DNA from 2 places in the Burkholderia sp. Bp9140 genome. Region 1 is predicted to be linked to the other one. Evidence: predicted binding sites of a transcription regulator. Region 1 holds the regulator's gene; the other holds the start of a gene.
The links. The regulator FliA, encoded in region 1, starts transcription of late flagellar genes. The targets are predictions, from matches to a motif close to CTAAAGTTTNNNNNNNNNNNGCCGNTA.

Region 1 (3,404 bases):
CGACCACCACCGCGAAGCTCGCCGCGCGCTGCGTGATGCGCTTCGGCGCGAGCAAGGTCGCGCTGCTGACCACCGACAGCTACCGGATCGGCGGCCACGAGCAGCTGCGCATCTTCGGCAAGATCCTCGGCGTGCCGGTGCACGCGGTGAAGGATGCGGGCGATCTCGAGCTCGCGCTGTCCGAGCTGCGCAACAAGCACATCGTGCTGATCGACACGATCGGCATGAGCCAGCGCGACCGCGCGCTGTCCGACCAGATCGCGATGCTGCACGGCGCGAACGCGCCGGTGCAGCGCCTGTTGCTGCTCAACGCGACGAGCCACGGCGACACGCTCAACGAGGTCGTCCAGGCCTACCGCAGCGCGGCCGAGTTCCCCGATCTCGCCGGCTGCATCCTGACCAAGCTCGACGAGGCGACTCACCTCGGCGGCGTGCTCGACACGGTGATCCGCTACAAGCTGCCGGTCCACTACGTGTCGACCGGCCAGAAGGTGCCGGAGAACCTGTACGTCGCGTCGACCAGATTCCTGCTGAAAAGCGCGTTCTGCGTGCCGCGCGACGGCTCGCCCTTCGTGCCCCAGGACGAAGACATGCCGACGCTGCTGTCCGCCCTGACCGCACGTTCCACCGCCGAGCTGCACGAGGTGCGATTTGGATAAACGGATCATCGACCAGGCCGAAGGGCTGCGGCGCCTGCTGGCCGGACGCGCGTCGCGCATCGTCGCGGTGACGGGCGGGCCGGCGGGCGTCGGCTGCACGTCCACCGTCGTGAACGTCGCGGCCGCGCTGACCGCGCTCGGCAAGGACGTGCTCGTCGTCGACGAGCGCGCCGACGTGCATTGCGCCGCGGCGACGCTCGCGGGCGCATGGCTGCGCGACGGCGAACGCACGCGCGTCGCCGCCGGGTTCGGCCTGTGCGCGGCCGCGCGGCTCGCGCGCGACGGCTACAGCGACGCGCAGCTGAGCGACTTCATCGACGGCCAGGCCGACATCGTGCTGGTCGACGCGCAGCTCGGCGCCGACGGCGCGTTCTCCGCGCTTGCGCGCGAGGCGCACGACGTGCTGATCGTCACGCGGGTTGCCGCGCAGGCGATCACCGAGGCGTATGCGTGCATGAAGCGCCTGCATTTCGCGCACGCGGTCGCGCAGTTCCGCGTGCTGACCAATCACGTCGGCAGCCACGCCGACGCCAGGACTGCATTCGACAACCTCGCGGGCGTCGCGAGCCGCTACCTGACGGTGTCGATCGCCGACGCCGGCTGCGTGAGCGCCGATCCGCTCGTCGAGCATGCGCGCGAACTGGTGCATACCGCGGTCGACGCGTTCCCGTCGTCGGCCGCCGCGCGCGATTACCGGCAGATTGCCGCCGACCTGCTGTACTGGCCGATGCGCCCGGGTTCGGGCGCGGGCCGCGCCGTGCATGCGGGCGGCAAGCCGTCGTACGAGGCGGGTGCGGCCCACGCCGCGTGAGCGGAAGGAGAGAGCCATGATGTACAACGCTCAAGGAAAGATGACCCAGGCCGACGTGCTCGCGCAATACGCGCCGCTCGTGCGGCGCCTGGGGCTGCAGCTCGTCGCGAAGATGCCGGCGAGCGTCGACCTCGACGACCTGATCCAGGCCGGCATGATCGGCCTGATGGACGCGGCCGGCCGCTACAAGGAAGACCAGGGCGCGCAGTTCGAGACCTATGCGACCCAGCGCATCCGCGGCGCGATGCTCGACGAGCTGCGCAGCAACGACTGGCTGCCGCGCAGCCTGCGCAAGACGTCGCGCGAGGTCGAGTACGCGGTGCACCAGGTCGAGCAGCAGCTCGGCCGCTCGGCGAGCGAGATCGAGATCGCGCAGCACCTGAAGATGCCGCTCGACGAATACCAGGGGATGCTGCAGGACCTGCACGGCAGCCAGCTGATTTACTACGAGGATTTCGACCGCGCGGCCGACGACGAGCCGTTCCTCGACCGCTATCGCGTCGATCACGCCGATCCGCTGTCGACGTTGCTCGACGACCACCTGCGCGAGGCGCTCGTCGACGCGATCGACCGGCTGCCCGAACGCGAGAAGCTGCTGATGTCGCTGTACTACGAGCGCGGGCTGAACCTGCGCGAGATCGGCGCGGTGCTCGAGGTCAGCGAATCGCGCGTGTGCCAGCTGCACAGCCAGGCCGTCGCCCGCCTGCGCGCGCGGCTGCGCGAACAGGCGTGGGTCGGCGCGGAGAACTGACCCTTTCATTGCCCCACGCGCGCGCCGACACCGCGCGCGGCGCGCATTTCCCGCGCCGATTTGCTACAATCCCTCCCGTTTTCCGAGGAGCGTTGCGACGGACCTTCTGCGTCCGCCAGGCTCGGAAAGCTTCACCAAGCAGCCGTGCGGCGAGATTCGCGCCGGCCCCGCTTCCTGAACGGCGCTCACGTCACCAATTTCTAGAACTTTTTTAGAAAGGAGGGCGTGATGAACGCCATTATCGATTCGCAAGCTTCCAAGGATTACGTCGTCGCCGACATGGCGCTTGCCGGCTGGGGCCGCAAGGAACTGAACATCGCCGAGACCGAAATGCCGGGCCTCGTGCAGATCCGCGACGAATACAAGGCGCAGCAGCCGCTGAAGGGCGCGCGCATCGCAGGCTCGCTGCACATGACGATCCAGACCGGCGTGCTGATCGAGACGCTGAAGGCGCTTGGCGCCGATGTCCGCTGGGCGTCGTGCAACATCTTCTCGACGCAGGACCACGCCGCCGCCGCGATCGTCGAAGCCGGCACGCCGGTGTTCGCGTTCAAGGGCGAGTCGCTCGACGAATACTGGGAGTTCTCGCACCGCATCTTCGAATGGCCGAACGGCGAATTCGCGAACATGATCCTCGACGACGGCGGCGACGCAACGCTGCTGCTGATCCTCGGTTCGAAGGCCGAGAAGGACCGTTCGGTGATCGCGAAGCCGACCAACGAGGAAGAAGTCGCGCTGTACAAGTCGATCGCGACGCACCTCGACGCCGACCCGACCTGGTACTCGACGCGCCTCGCGCACATCAAGGGCGTGACCGAAGAGACCACGACCGGCGTGCACCGCCTGTACCAGATGGAAAAGGACGGCCGCCTGCCGTTCCCGGCATTCAACGTGAACGACTCGGTCACGAAGTCGAAGTTCGACAACCTGTACGGCTGCCGCGAGTCGCTCGTCGACGGCATCAAGCGCGCGACCGACGTGATGATCGCGGGCAAGGTCGCGGTCGTCGCGGGCTACGGCGACGTGGGCAAGGGCTGCGCGCAGTCGCTGCGCGGCCTCGGCGCGACCGTGTGGGTCACCGAAATCGATCCGATCTGCGCGCTGCAGGCGGCGATGGAAGGCTACCGCGTCGTGACGATGGAATACGCGGCCGACAAGGCCGACATCTTCGTGACGGCGACCG
Region 2 (3,404 bases), on a different contig from region 1:
GATGCAGCAGGCGATGCAGCGGAAGAAGCGGCCGCGGACGCAGCCGGGCCGGCTGCCGGCCGCCCGTCCGGCGGCACGGCCGCCGCGCTCAGCAGCACGGAAGGATCGGCCAGCAGCGGCGTGCGCCCGGCGATCACGGGTGTCGCGACGCCGCCCGTGCGCGAGATCGCGTCGAGCACGAGCGCGACGTCGGACAGCGCGGTCTGCGCGGACGCCGGCGGCGCGGCCGGCGGTGCGCCCGCCGAGGACGGCGCTGACGCGCCGGCGCCCGGCGTGCCGACCTGCGCGGTCGCGCCGCCGCCGGCGGACGCCGGCACGGTGCCGGTCAGCAGGCTGTCGAGGCGGCTCGCCAGCAGGGCGGCCGCAACGGAGTCGATACCGGTCATGATCGGAGCCTGCTCACCTCAGCCACATCGTTGCGAAGCCGGAGACGCGGCAACCGCGGCCCCGGCAAACGGGCACTATCCGCGAGCGCGGTAGAGATCGGTCAATACCCTGGTCGAGCGCCGCGCCTCGAACAGCGCGGACAGCCGCGCGACTTCCGGGCTCGCGAGATCGCGGATCGCGGCGTCGTCGGCGAGGATGCGGCGGATCAGCGCCAGCTTGCGGCCGAGGTCCGATTCGTCGAGCGCGACGCCCGGATCGGCCTCCTTCAGCCCGTCGACGAGCCGCAGGAATTCGGCCTGCAACTCCGGCAGCGCGCTCCAGTCGGCACCGCGCGCCGCGCTCAGCATGCGGCCCGACACGGCCGCGAGCGCCTCGTAGCGAGCGAAGTATTCGGCCTTGAGATTCATCGTGCCGCGTCCACCGCCTGTTGCGCGGCCATCCGTGCGACTTCGGGGGCGATGCCCGTCCACGCTTCCTCGAGCGTCGCGAGCAGTCCGTCGACCTCGACCAGCATCGCGTCGCTCGCGTGCACGTTGGCTTCGAGCAGGCGCCGGACGATATACGCGTACAGCGCGTCGAGGCGCCCGGCGATCTCGCCGCCCGCGTCGCGGTTCAGCGCCGCCTGCAGGCCGCTCTCGACGATCCCGATCGCCTTGCCGATCGCTTCGCCGCGTGCGGGCACGTTGCCCTGCTGCAGATGCATGCGTGCGAGCGCGATGGCCTGCCGCGCGCCCTGGTACAGCATCGCGATCAGCCGGTGGGGGGAGGCGCCCATCACCCCCGTCTCGACGCCGACACGCGCGTACGCACTGGCTCCAGCGTGTCCTGGGGAAAACATGCGCTTCTCCTTGTGATGCGTTGGCTATGCGGAAGCCGCCGCCCTGCATTGCACGACGCGGCCTTGTACCGCAGTTATCGGAAGGGAATTGAAAAGCTTTAGGCGCGCGGGCCGCCGGCCCGGCCGGCCGCTCCGGGGGTGGGCGGCCCCGGATGCCCGTCGCCGGGTGGCCGTCGCATCACACCGACATCTGCATGATGTCGTTGTACGCGCTCACCAGCTTGTTGCGGACCTGGAGCCCGAACTGGAAGCCGATGTTGGCCTTCTGCATGTCGACCATCACGTCGTTCAGCGACACGTTCGCCGCGCCGACCTCGAACGCGTGCGCCTCGCCGAGCGCGTGCTGCTGGTCGCCGCTGATCTTGTCGAGCGACGCCTTCATCGCGCTCGCGAACGTGCCGGCCGTCGCGGCGCCCGAGCCGGCGAGCGCCGCCGTCGGGCTCGCGACGCCGCCGCCCGCCTGCGCGGCCATCGCCTGCATCTGTTGCAACACCGAACCGATTCCGCTGACGTTGGCAGCCATGCTGTCCCCAGACATAAGAGAAGAAACCCGGACCGACCGGGCGTTTCCGCCGGCGCCGCACCACGCGCACCATGCCGGATCGCGAAAAAGGATAGCAGCGCGGCGCGCGCCAAAGCCGCGAAAGTACGGGGGAAACCCCGCTCTTTTCGGTCGATCGGAGTCGCGCCCGGGTCCCGATAATCGCATCGTGTCATTGTCCGTCCGCTCGTCCGAGCGGCTCAGTCGTCCCGCTCCGGAGAAATTCCACGCATGGATTCGCAGGCCAACTCGCTGATCAACCCCGACGCCCGCACGGGCCTCGCCAGCCCGGTGCCAGGCGCCACCGTGGCCGCCGCGTTGCCGGGAGCAGGCGGCGCCGGCGCGGACTTCGGGTTCGGCGGCTTCGCGGAACGCATCCCCGGCATCTCGCGGATGAAGGGCAACCCGAAGCTGCCGTTCGTGATCGCCGTCGCCCTCGCGATCGCCGCGCTCACCGCGCTCGTGCTGTGGAGCCGCGCGCCCGACTATCGCGTGCTGTACAGCAACCTGTCGGACCGCGACGGCGGCGCGATCATCGCCGCGCTCCAGCAGGCAAACGTTCCCTACAAGTTCGCCGACGCCGGCGGCGCGATCCTCGTGCCGTCGAACCAGGTGCATGAAACGCGCCTGAAGCTCGCCGCGATGGGCCTGCCCAAGGGCGGCTCGGTCGGCTTCGAGCTGATGGACAACCAGAAATTCGGCATCAGCCAGTTCGCCGAGCAGGTGAACTACCAGCGCGCGCTCGAAGGCGAGCTGCAGCGCACGATCGAATCGATCAACGCGGTGCGCGGCGCGCGCGTGCATCTCGCGATCCCGAAGCCGTCGGTATTCGTGCGCGACAAGGAAGCGCCGAGCGCGTCGGTGTTCGTCGACCTCTACCCGGGCCGCGTGCTCGACGAGGGCCAGGTGCAGGCCATCACGCGGATGGTGTCGTCCGGCGTGCCCGACATGCCCGCGAAGAACGTGACGATCGTCGACCAGGACGGCAACCTGCTGACGCAGTCCGCTTCGGCCTCCGGCCTCGACGCGAGCCAGCTGAAATACGTGCAGCAGGTCGAGCGCAACACGCAGAAGCGCATCGACGCGATCCTCGCGCCGATCTTCGGCACCGGCAACGCGCGCTCGCAGGTCAGTGCGGACATCGATTTCTCGAAGCTCGAACAGACCTCGGAAAGCTACGGCCCGAACGCCACGCCGCAGCAGGCCGCGATCCGCAGCCAGCAGACCAGCAGCGCGACCGAACTCGCGCAGGGCGGCGCATCGGGCGTGCCGGGCGCGCTGTCGAACACGCCGCCGCAGCCGGCGTCCGCGCCGATCGTCGCCGGCAACGGCCAGAACGGGCCGCAGTCGACGCCCGTCAGCGACCGCAAGGACCAGACGACCAACTACGAACTCGACAAGACGATCCGCCACGTCGAGCAGCCGATGGGCAACGTGAAGCGGCTGTCGGTCGCCGTCGTCGTCAACTACCAGCCGGTCGCCGACGCGAAGGGCAAAGTGACGATGCAGCCGCTGCCGCCCGCCAAGCTCGCGCAGATCGAGCAGCTCGTGAAGGACGCGATGGGCTACGACGAGAAGCGCGGCGACTCGGTCAACGTCGTGAACAGCGCGTTCTCGACCGTCAGCGACCCGTACGCC

Region 2: the regulator FliA is predicted to act here: its motif matches at 1,301-1,327, upstream of fliS (flagellar export chaperone FliS).

What each region holds. Positions count from the first base shown of each region.
Region 1 covers NZ_QTPQ01000033.1:37,681-41,084, forward strand. Annotated here, with positions in the region: gene flhF (flagellar biosynthesis protein FlhF) at 1-659, shown strand, start outside; gene DIE21_RS25655 (MinD/ParA family protein) at 652-1,470, shown strand; gene DIE21_RS25660 (RNA polymerase sigma factor FliA) at 1,487-2,221, shown strand; S-adenosyl-L-homocysteine riboswitch at 2,300-2,415, shown strand; gene ahcY (adenosylhomocysteinase) at 2,450-3,404, shown strand, end outside.
Region 2 covers NZ_QTPQ01000028.1:67,753-71,156, forward strand. Annotated here, with positions in the region: gene DIE21_RS23030 (flagellar hook-length control protein FliK) at 1-386, opposite strand, end outside; gene DIE21_RS23035 (flagellar protein FliT) at 462-794, opposite strand; gene fliS (flagellar export chaperone FliS) at 791-1,225, opposite strand; gene fliE (flagellar hook-basal body complex protein FliE) at 1,404-1,748, opposite strand; gene fliF (flagellar basal-body MS-ring/collar protein FliF) at 1,998-3,404, shown strand, end outside.